Regions from separate parts of the Rhizobium viscosum genome, predicted to be linked through region 1. Evidence: predicted binding sites of a transcription regulator. Region 1 holds the regulator's gene; each other region holds the start of a gene.

Region 1 (3,444 bases):
TCAGGCTGATCTTTGCGTTTCCGGTGGACACATCCAACCCGAAACTCGTGACATCAGCAGAAGCGGCTTTTGCCATCGAGCAAACGAACTCGCCGAAAGCTGTCGGCTCGGGGGCCGCGAGCACGATCTCTGCAATGCCTGTGACACCATTGGCATGGGCCTCCAGCGTATTCCGGTTGGCAGGGAGAGGATTGATGCGCTCGACAGCGAAGAGAAAGAAATCCGGTGCCCGGAGGTCGCCAGCGAAGGCGAGCCGGAAGCCGGCAATATTCTCCGTGCCATCCGGCATTTTCACCGGGCGCTCGAACTGCAACACAGAACCGGCACTCACACTGTCTTTCACGAATCGAGCATGTTCGTGCTTTGCATCCGCCGTCGCGAAGGCAATCGCAGACAGTCCTTCGCTACCGCACCGGAAACGAAAAGCCTGATTGCGGGCGGTGAAGACATTGCCTTCGCGCGCTGTCTCCTCGCTCACTTCGACGCTCGCAACGCCTAGCGGCTCCAGATAGGTTTTGTCGGCGAAGAAAACGCAGGCATTTTCCGTCCCGAAGGGATGGCGGGCATCCGGCGCGACGGTGAAACCAAGTTTGCCCAGTCTTTCGCGGGCAAGGTCGATATCGGTAACCGGCAAAACGAGATGATCGATCGGAAGCGTGACTTGGCTCATTAGGTCCCCTCCAGCAGTCACAAGGAGATGTGCTTCAGCAGGCGTTGCGAGACAAGGCCGGGAAGGCTTGGGGCCGAGAAAAATAAAATTCTCATCAGAATGAACAGAAGTTTTACGAAAATTTAGCTACTTGCGGAACACATATGGAACATATAGTGTCCGTTCTGGATTTGTTTCAAGACTGGGGTTACACGCCATGCTCACGCGCAAACAACAGGAACTCCTTCTTTTCATTCACGAAAGGATGAAGGAGTCAGGCGTTCCGCCGTCTTTCGACGAGATGAAGGATGCGCTGGATCTGGCCTCGAAATCCGGCATTCATCGGCTGATCACGGCGCTCGAAGAACGCGGCTTCATTCGCCGGCTTCCGAACCGGGCACGTGCGCTCGAAGTCATCAAACTGCCGGAAGCTTATAGCCCGAGCCTGCAGCCACGGCGTGGCTTTTCGCCGAGCGTCATCGAAGGCAGCCTTGGCAAGCCCCAGCCAGTAGCACCTCCCGCCTCGGCAAAGCCAGCACCTGCTGCAGACAACGGCAATTCGGTTTCCGTTCCTGTCATGGGCCGCATTGCCGCCGGTGTGCCGATCTCGGCAATCCAGAACAATACGCATGACATTACCGTTCCCACCGATATGCTCGGCTCCGGCGAACATTATGCGCTCGAAGTTCGCGGCGACTCGATGATCGAAGCCGGCATCTTCGATGGCGATACCGTCATCATCCGCAATGGCAGCACGGCTAACCCGGGCGATATCGTCGTCGCGCTCGTGGATGACGAGGAAGCAACGCTCAAGCGCTTCCGCCGCAAGGGCGCATCGATTGCGCTCGAGGCAGCAAACCCTGCCTATGAAACACGTATCTTCCCGCCGGATCGCGTCAAGGTTCAGGGAAAACTCGTCGGCCTCATTCGCCGCTATCACTGACCGGTGACTGGCCTGCGTCTGTGAATGTATCACTGCGCCAGTCATAGGCGCGGTGGCGTATCCAGGGTCTCTGCAATGGACCGAATGAGGTTACGACATCGATTCCCTTAGCGGTGAATCGAAGTTCGACAGAACCTGTCTTGCGCAGCGTCTCGCCGGTAAAGAGCAGCGCGCCGGAACGGCAACGGTCGAAGTGCAATCGGACGGGTGTCACGACGATATCAGCCGTATCGCAGGCTGGTCCGAGATAGGCAGCATCGTCGATGACGATCAGCCTCTTTCCATTGCCGAGCAAGGTGGTGCACCAGGCGCCCTTCAGGCAGGAGAAGCGTGACGCCGGGTTGATGGCGACTGCCTGTCTCATTGTCTCTCTGGCTTCATTCTGCTGATCGGGTGACAGTCGCAGTCTTTTGCCATCAGCCGCAGTCAGCGCACTTGCAGCTTGGAGCATAACCGGCTTCTGATGCTCTTCGATGGCAAGTGCCCTTTGCCATTGTTGGAAGATGAAGGCGGGCGGCTTTTCACGGTTCGAAGCCATCACCTCTCCATCGATTATAGCGACCAGGCTGCCATCTTCGGAGATGGTGATGTCGGGTATCGCCTCTGACGGAAACAGTACAACAGCGATCGTCGAGACCGCGACAATCGCCGTTCCCATGTGCCGTAGCCGGGTCCTGAGGAGGGTCAGCAGCAGAAAGCCAAGGACGGCTGTTGGAAAATACCAGCCGGGCAAACGGCCCACATCTATATTACCGCCCCAAGTCGATACCGTCTTTGCGATGACGATTACGAGATCGAGCCCGAAGCCTGCCACCTGCCATGCCCAGCCGTCCAGGCCAAAGGGCATCAGCAACATGGCAATCATGCCGAATGGCATGACGACAAACGTAATGACAGGCATCGCCGCGAGATTTGCCGGCAAGCCATAGGCCGTCAGCCGGTGGAAATGCTCGATCGAAAACAGTGCCGTCGAAAAGCCACCGATCAGCGACGTCAGGAAAACGCCACCAAAGAAGCCACCGACCACGAAGAAGGGTTTCATGATCGGAAGTTTGGCGAAGGCATTCTCCCGCATCGGTCGCCCCTTCCAGAGGTCGTATCCGGCGACCAGGGCAAGTGTTGCGGCGAAAGACATCTGAAAGCTTGGTCCGAGCACTTCCGATGGCGAGACCGCGAGGATCACGAGAGCGGACAGGGCGACGTTTCTGAGACTGATCGACGGCCGATCGAAGAAGACGGCAACCAGCATGATCGCCATCATGATGAAGGCGCGTTCCGCGGAGACGGCAAAACCCGAGATCAGATAGTAAGCAGTTACCGCTGCGAGTGCGCCGGCAGCCGCAATCTTCTTGGTCGGCCACGCATGTGCAATGCCTGGGAACAGGCTGAGGATGACGCGCAGACCGACGAAGAAGATACCGGCGGAGAGCGCCATGTTGAGGCCGGAGATCGCGATGATGTGGGCAAGACCGGATTGGCGCAGCGCTTCTGTCGTCTCATCCGAAATCGCCCGTCTCTCGTCGGTGACAAGCGAAGCGGCAAAGGCTCCGGTGTCGCCGGGCAAGGTGGTGCGGATCCGATCGCCGATGCCGCTTCTCAGCCGGTAGAGCCACTCCAGGGCAGTCTCATGGACCGAACCGGCTCGCTCCGGCTGTTCTGCAGCCCTCTTCGGTGCTCCGTAGAAGAAGCCGTTGGCGCCAATGCCGTCAAAATAGGCGCTGAAGGCAAAGTCATTGAGGCGGGGAAGCGCCGGTCCTGCCGGAGGCGTGAGACGCGCCCTGCCCTCGATGACATCGCCGAGTTCGAACGGCTGGGTAGCCCCGCGGACCAGCACTGAGATGCGTTCGGGCGG
Region 2 (3,444 bases), 1.9 Mb from region 1:
CTGATCGAGGCGCAGCAGCAGTGCCGGCCCGAAGCGGCGGGTCAACGGCGCCCTCGGCGCATGGATAACGTCACCGACATATTTGAGACCGAGCTTCCTCAAGGCATCGACAGTCTGGCCTTCCAGCCGCAAGGCCGCGACAGGCAGCGGCATCAGCATACGCTCACTCTCCTCGTCGTCCACGACACCGCCCTGCCCGAAACGGGAGACGGCCCAGGAAAGACCAGGCGACGAGGAGATCGCGCCCCGCGCATCGAGCCCCATATGAAAGAGCCGTGACAGGATATCCTGAAGAAGCGCCCTCTCCCCGCCGAAGAGATGCGCGCAGCCGGTAATATCGAGGAACAACCCGTCCTTGCCGTCGAGCGCCACCATCGGCGTATAACGGTCGCACCAATCTGCAATCGCCTCCAGAAGCCGGCGGTCGGCCGCAGGATCCTCCTCCACGACATGGAGCGCCGGATACATGGCGCGCGCCTCGGCAACGCCCTGCTCCTTCCGCAATCCCAGCTTCTCGGCGAATTCATCCAGCGCCGTCAGCCGCATGGCATTGTTGAGCTTGCCGGAACAGACGAGGGGAGCCGCTTCAGGACGCCCTTTCGAACGCCAGGACAGACCCCATCGCCTGCGGGCGATGCGGTCCGTTGGCAGATGCGGAAAGCTGAGCGACAGAATGCGCTGACTGTTCGCCTGGAGGACGAGCGAAGCTTGGTTCGTTGACGGGGAGAAATTCGCGTTCATGGGGATTCCACTCCAGAAGAAAGGAGAGCGGGGCCGGATTGCGGCTCTTCTCCAGCGTGAGACGGAAAATTGGATTGCCGATGCTGCCGGAAAGCCTTGATCCATCCGGCAGCGGCCGCAGATCCGACGGCGCCGGCTCGACATGCAGGCGGAAGGCAGCGCTGCTCGCTTCCTCCTCTCCCGCCTGGCGGACGAGAAAGAGCGGACGGTGCACCGCGCGTGCCCTCAGACTGAGCCGGCGGCTTTCGGTCAGACCGAAATGCAGGGGATTGCCGCGCACTTCGAAAACGACGGCCGAGAAGGCAGCACTTTCGATGGCCGCTTCCGCCAGCCAGAGCGCATCTTCCAGTTTGCGCGGCGCGGCATGGAAAAACCTTTCCGGCTTCAGCCCGAAATCCTTCAGCCCCGGAGCATAAGGGCGACCCGCCTCCAGTGAGCCGACGGCATCACCGATCCAGAGCAGCGGCAGCAGCCTGCCGGTATCCTCCTCCTGCTTCTGCAGTCGCGCCGCAATGGCCATCGCCAGACCGCTTGCCGCCCCTGCATCACCGGACCTCGCCGCGCGGAATTCGGTAATCGCATCGAGCTGAAGACCGCCTTCCAAGGCGTCATCGAACGGTTCCACACCGAAAGGCAGGCGTGGCAGAATACGCTCCTGCCGCCTCTCACGTCCTTCCGCCAGGGCTTCCCGTTCCGCTGCGGCAAGCGCCGGCGCGGGTTTTCCCTCCAGTCGGGCAATGGTTTCGCGGAGCGCAAAAAGCCGCTCGCGCGCCAGGGCGGTCTGCGCCATGGCGTTCTCTCCATCCGTCTTGTTCCTGTTATGTTCTTATAGATTCCAGAGCTCTAATGAAGAGTCAATGATCATTTCATAAGAATTTATTCCTGCCTTTGATTCCACACTCGAAAATCGGCGATAAAGGCTCTATATGGGCCGACAAAGGAAGGAATACTTATGGCCCGCATAGACCAGAGCGATGATTGGCAGGACCGCCATGCGCCGACGATCAGCACCTTCGAGTCGCTGGCAATGGAGGCCTACAGTCATCTGCCGGACGAATTTCGCAAGCTGACGACCAATCTGACCATCGAAATCGAAGACTTCCCCGACGACGAAGTTTTCGAAGATATGGCGCTTGAAACACCCTTTGACCTGCTCGGCCTTTTCGAGGGCCGCGGCATCTCGGAGCGCTTTACCGTGGAAACAGGCGAGATGCCGAACCGCATCCGCCTCTATCGCCGTCCGATCCTCGATTACTGGGCCGAAAACGACGAAACGCTGGGCGACATCATCACCCATGTGCTGATCCATGAGATCGGCCACCACTTCGGCCTCAGCGACGATGACATGGAGCGCATCGAGGCGAGCGCCGAAGAAGCGGCCGAACGCTGACCTTATTGCTCGGACAGCTTCATGTCCGGGTGATAATCCTTGCCCTCGACGTCCTTGACGACGGCCTGGCCGCATTGCATCTGGCCGGTCGCAGCGTTGAAGGCGTAGGTGGGCGAGCCGGACAGCGACCAGCCCTTGTTCAGCACTGCTGTGACCTTGTGGCAGAAGGAAGCGTCGTCGGGACCGGTCAGGAAGCGGTAGAGTTTCATCAGGCGGGCTTTCTTGCAGAAATCAGGTGCGCTTTATGGACCAGAGCTTCGGCCTGGACAAGATGCAGCCGCTCGATCATCCGCCCGTTCGCATTGATGACGTTAAGCCCCTCGGTCGCCGGATCGGCGAAGGCGGCAATGATGGCCTCCGCCTCCGCGATCTCCTCCTCACTTGGTCCGAAATGCGTGTTGGCGGCTGCAATCTGCGCCGGGTGGATCAGCATCTTGCCGGCAAAGCCCATGGCACGGCCCTGCCCGCATTCGGCATCGAAGCCTTCGCCATCCCGGAAATCGTTGAACACGCTGTCGAGCGCATCAAGCCCGTAAGCCTTCACTGCCAGAATGACCTGCATCAGCCAGGGCACGAGATAGGTCCGCCCCGGCTGCGGCAAGACGCCCGTTTCCTTGCGCAGGTCGTTGAGGCCGACGACCAGGCAATCGAGCCGCGATCCCGGCGTGCGGCCGGATTCGGCGATTGCTGCGGCATTCAACACACCACGCGGCGTCTCGATCATCGCCCAGATGCGCAACTCCTCCGGCGCATAGGCCTCGGCAAGCAGATCGCTGATGGCCATGACGTCCTGCGGTTCGTCCACCTTCGGCAGGAGAACAGCATCGGGCGATAATGCCTTTATCAGCTCCAGATCCGCCAGTCCGAATCCGGATGACAAAGAATTGATACGAATGATCCTTTCCTTGTCCTCAACCGGCGGCCCGGCAAAAAAGGCCTTCAGATTGTCGCGCGCTTCCACCTTCTTTTCGGGTGCGACGGAATCCTCCAGATCGAGAATAACCGCATCGCAATCAAGGGAATGAGTCTTTTCAAGCGCACGCACATTGATGGCAGGCACGCTCAGCACCGAGCGGCGCAGACGCAGGGAACGAAGAGGTGGTGTTCGGCTCATGGACCATTAGTGCCAAGCTTCGTAAGGTCCGGCAAGACAACAAAAAGCCATGCTTATCTTGCAGAGAGGAAAAAGAAGGACCACATTCCTTTCCGTAGAAAGGTCTCTAACCAATGCAGAACATTCGCTCCATCTTCTTCATGCTTGCCGGCGCCACCGTTTTCGTGGCCATGCTGCTTCTCACCTTCTCGGTCACGCT
Region 3 (3,444 bases), 1.2 Mb from region 1:
CAGCCGCCGTATCGGTCTTGACCTGCGGCCAGCCGCAGACCTCGAAGAATTGCAGCAGCGTGGCCGGAATGAAGCGGCTGCGCGACGCATAGACATGCCGATCGCCCTGCGAATTCTGCCCATAGGTGAAGAAGCGCTGCGGCACGACGAGGTCGAGACTGTCCTTGGCGCGGGTCATCGCCACATAGAGGAGGCGCCGCTCTTCCTCGATTTCCGCCGTCGTCCCGACTGCGAGATCGGAGGGAATGCAGCCGTCGATGACGTTCAGCATGAAGACCTTGGTCCATTCCTGCCCCTTGGCCGAATGGATGGTCGAGAGGATGAGGTAGTCCTCGTCGAGCAGCGGCACGCCCGCCTGATCCGAGGTTGCATCCGGCGGATCGAGCGTAAGCTCGGTCAGAAAGCGCTCGCGAGAAGCATAACCGCCGGCGATTTGTTCGAGCTGGATGAGATCGGCAAGCCGGGCACTCGCATCCTCGTACAGCCGTTCCAGATGCGGCTCATACCATTGCCGCACCAGTTCGATCTCTGCGGGCCAGCCGGCCTTGCCGGTCTTCAGCTCCTGCATGGTCGAAACGAAGGAGGTCCAGTCGTCGCCCGAGCGCGGCGGCGCAGGCATGGCGGCGAGCGCCGTAACCGGGCTCGGGTCCTCAGCCATATGGTCCAGCACCTTCTGCGCCGTAGAAGGCCCGACCCCCGGAAGGATCTGCATCAGCCGGAAGCCCGCCACCCGGTCGCGCGGGTTCTGGGCAAAACGCAGTGCCGCCAGCATGTCCTTCACATGCGCGCTGTCGAGGAACTTCAGGCCGCCGAACTTCACGAAGGGAATGTTGCGGCGGGTCAGCTCCACTTCCAGCGGGCCGCTGTGATGCGAGGCCCGGAAGAGCACGGCCTGGCTTTTCAGCTTCACGCCCTCCTCGCGATTGTCGAGGACCTTGTCGGCCACATAGCGCGCCTGATCGTTCTCGTCGCGCACCGTCACCAGCCGTGGCCGTTCCGGCGATTCCCGCTCCGTCCAGAGGTTCTTGGTGAAACGCTCGGAAGCAAGGTCGATCACCGCGTTGGCGGCGGCAAGGATCGGCTGCGTCGAACGGTAGTTGCGGTCGAGCGTGACGATATTGGCGGCCGGGCTGAAGGAGGCCGGAAAATCGAGAATATTGCGCACCGTTGCCGCGCGGAAGGAATAGATCGACTGTGCATCGTCGCCGACGACGGTCAGGCCCTGGCCGGTCGGTTTCAACGCAAGCAGGATCGAGGACTGCAGCTTGTTGGTGTCCTGATACTCGTCGACAAGCACATGGTCGAAGCGGCTGCCGATATCCTCGGCAATCATGGGCTCGGCCACCATCTGTGCCCAGTAGAGCAGCAGGTCGTCGTAATCGAGCACATTCTGGCTCTGCTTGGCCTCGACATAACATGCGAAAAGCTCGCGAAGCTGCTTTTCCCAGGTTGCGCACCAGGGAAAGGCGTCGCGCAGCACCAGCGGCAGTTCCGCCTCCGAATTCACCGCCCGCGAATAGATCGCGAGGCAGGTACCCTTCGTCGGAAACCGGCTCTCCGTCTTGGAGAAGCCGAGCTCGTGGCGCACGAGGTTCATCAGGTCGGCGCTGTCTTCCCGGTCATGAATGGAGAAGGCTGGGTCGAGGCCGATCTGTTCGGCATAGTCGCGCAAGAGGCGCGCGCCGATGCCGTGGAAAGTGCCGCTCCAGGCGAGCGCATCGGCCATGATGCCGGAATTCTTGCCGAGAACCTCGCCGCAGATACGCTCGACGCGCCGGCCCATTTCGGCCGCCGCCCGGCGCGAAAAGGTCATCAGCAGGATACGGCGCGGATCGGCGCCCTTGAGAATGAGATGCGCGACGCGATGGGCAAGCGTATTCGTCTTGCCTGAACCGGCGCCGGCGATGACCAGCAGCGGCCCGGCCACATGGCTGCCGTCTGTGAGTGTGCCGTGCTCCACGGCCATGCGTTGCTGGGGATTGAGTCTTTCGAGATACATCCAGCCGTCCGGTTGGGCTCCGCGGGAGAATCAGCGCCTGCGAATAAAATCAGATGTTCCTTGGATGTTCTCGATTGGCGCCGCTGTCAAGCACGCGCGGGCTGCCCATGCACTATTACGGGAAGTCCGGCACGATCCGGCGCCGCACCAGCTTCAGGCTGCGGTCGGGCTGGAGGATATATGTTTCGTAGACGCGCTGGCCCTGCTGATCGTAGAAGGCATTGTGGACGGCGCTGCCGATCGGCGATTTCGTCAGCTTCGTGCGCGGCTGCCCGCCATAGGTGATGCTGCCGGGAATGGGCTCCAGCGCAGGCGCGTCCGCGGTGGAACAGCCGGCCAGTAAGGGTGCAGCCAAAAGGGTCGTAGCGAGAAAGGCAGGCACCAGCGCTTTCATCATTATCTTCCTCGGCCGCAATTACATGGGACTTCTGCCGATGCTCCGGTAGGGACCGGAGTATCGGGGCACCATCATCACGGCGACTATGCATCCAGCCGGCTGCCTATGGCAACAAACGTCGTCTTCCTGCGTTAGATCTCTATTAGGTAATGTCAGGAACGGTCATGGTGCTGCACGGCTCGCCACCCCACGAGGAAGCCTGGAAGGAGGGCTACAACACGGCCGCTATGCGCACGTCCGTGGAAAGCGCCCTGCATGCCGCGGCCGATCTCGATGCGACCGAAATCATCGTCTCCACCATAGGCCCCTCCATCGTTCTCGAAGGTTTCGTGAGCCGATGGGGTGATAGTGAGCGGGCTCTGGCAATCGCCGAGGACATTGTCGGAAGCGGTTACGTGCATTGCCGCCTGCTGGTGAGATAAATCGCGATCCGCAGCAGGAATTTCCAAGGAACCAACTCCCTGTCCCGCGTGTTGAAAAGCTGATTTCAATTCTGGAGACAATAATGCAAACGCTTATACGCCTGTGGGCCGCGGCCCTGCTCCTGGGGTGCGGCGCCTTTACCGGCTCCGCCTATGCCTCACTCGAAACCGATATGAATTATTCGGCACTGCCGAAAGACGAAATAGCGTTGAACGAATATACCAGCGCCACCATCTGCGAGCCCGCCGAACCGCATTACCTGCCGTCCTTCATCCGTGCCGCAGATGGCACAATCATAGGTGTGGGATATATTCAGGTGGAGGATGAGAATACTTCGGGTTGCTGATAAAATATTCGAAGTTTCTTCCGGACGAGGCTCGTCTGCAGTCTCCCGTAGTGGGTGACGAGCCTCTAGCCATCATCATGATGGCTGACGTCGTTCTATTGATGAACAGTTGAATGGCGCAATGTCTTTCGAGACAAAGCCCTGCGCGAGTTCCGAGCAGGGTTAAGTGAAAATTAAGCATTGCTTCGTTTCGGAACGGATCGGACTTTCATTGTCCGATATCGCGGCCGAAAGCTTAATGCACTTTAAGCTTTGCTTCCTCTGCCGCCGCCATAAACT

What was found. Region 1 encodes LexA, which represses DNA repair genes until DNA is damaged. Its sites were predicted from a motif close to TGTTCNNNNTGTGTTCNG; they were not measured.
Region 2: the regulator LexA is predicted to act here: its motif matches at 1,552-1,569, upstream of H4W29_RS34310 (ImuA family protein).
Region 3: the regulator LexA is predicted to act here: its motif matches at 2,054-2,071, upstream of H4W29_RS06530 (ATP-dependent helicase).

The regions. Positions count from the first base shown of each region.
Region 1 is NZ_JADBEC010000001.1:80,567-84,010, forward strand. Features, by position in the region: gene H4W29_RS00380 (VOC family protein) at 1-670, opposite strand, end outside; gene lexA (transcriptional repressor LexA) at 867-1,592, shown strand; gene H4W29_RS00390 (ComEC/Rec2 family competence protein) at 1,573-3,444, opposite strand, start outside.
Region 2 is NZ_JADBEC010000001.1:1,949,954-1,953,397, reverse strand. Features, by position in the region: gene H4W29_RS09735 (Y-family DNA polymerase) at 1-615, opposite strand, end outside; gene H4W29_RS34310 (ImuA family protein) at 587-1,531, opposite strand; gene H4W29_RS09730 (metallopeptidase family protein) at 1,694-2,131, shown strand; gene H4W29_RS09725 (DUF1737 domain-containing protein) at 2,134-2,340, opposite strand; gene H4W29_RS09720 (HpcH/HpaI aldolase/citrate lyase family protein) at 2,340-3,245, opposite strand; gene H4W29_RS09715 (hypothetical protein) at 3,359-3,444, shown strand, end outside.
Region 3 is NZ_JADBEC010000001.1:1,292,532-1,295,975, reverse strand. Features, by position in the region: gene H4W29_RS06530 (ATP-dependent helicase) at 1-1,999, opposite strand, end outside; gene H4W29_RS06525 (hypothetical protein) at 2,115-2,393, opposite strand; gene H4W29_RS06520 (BON domain-containing protein) at 2,561-2,818, shown strand; gene H4W29_RS06515 (hypothetical protein) at 2,902-3,165, shown strand; gene H4W29_RS06510 (DUF982 domain-containing protein) at 3,401-3,444, opposite strand, start outside.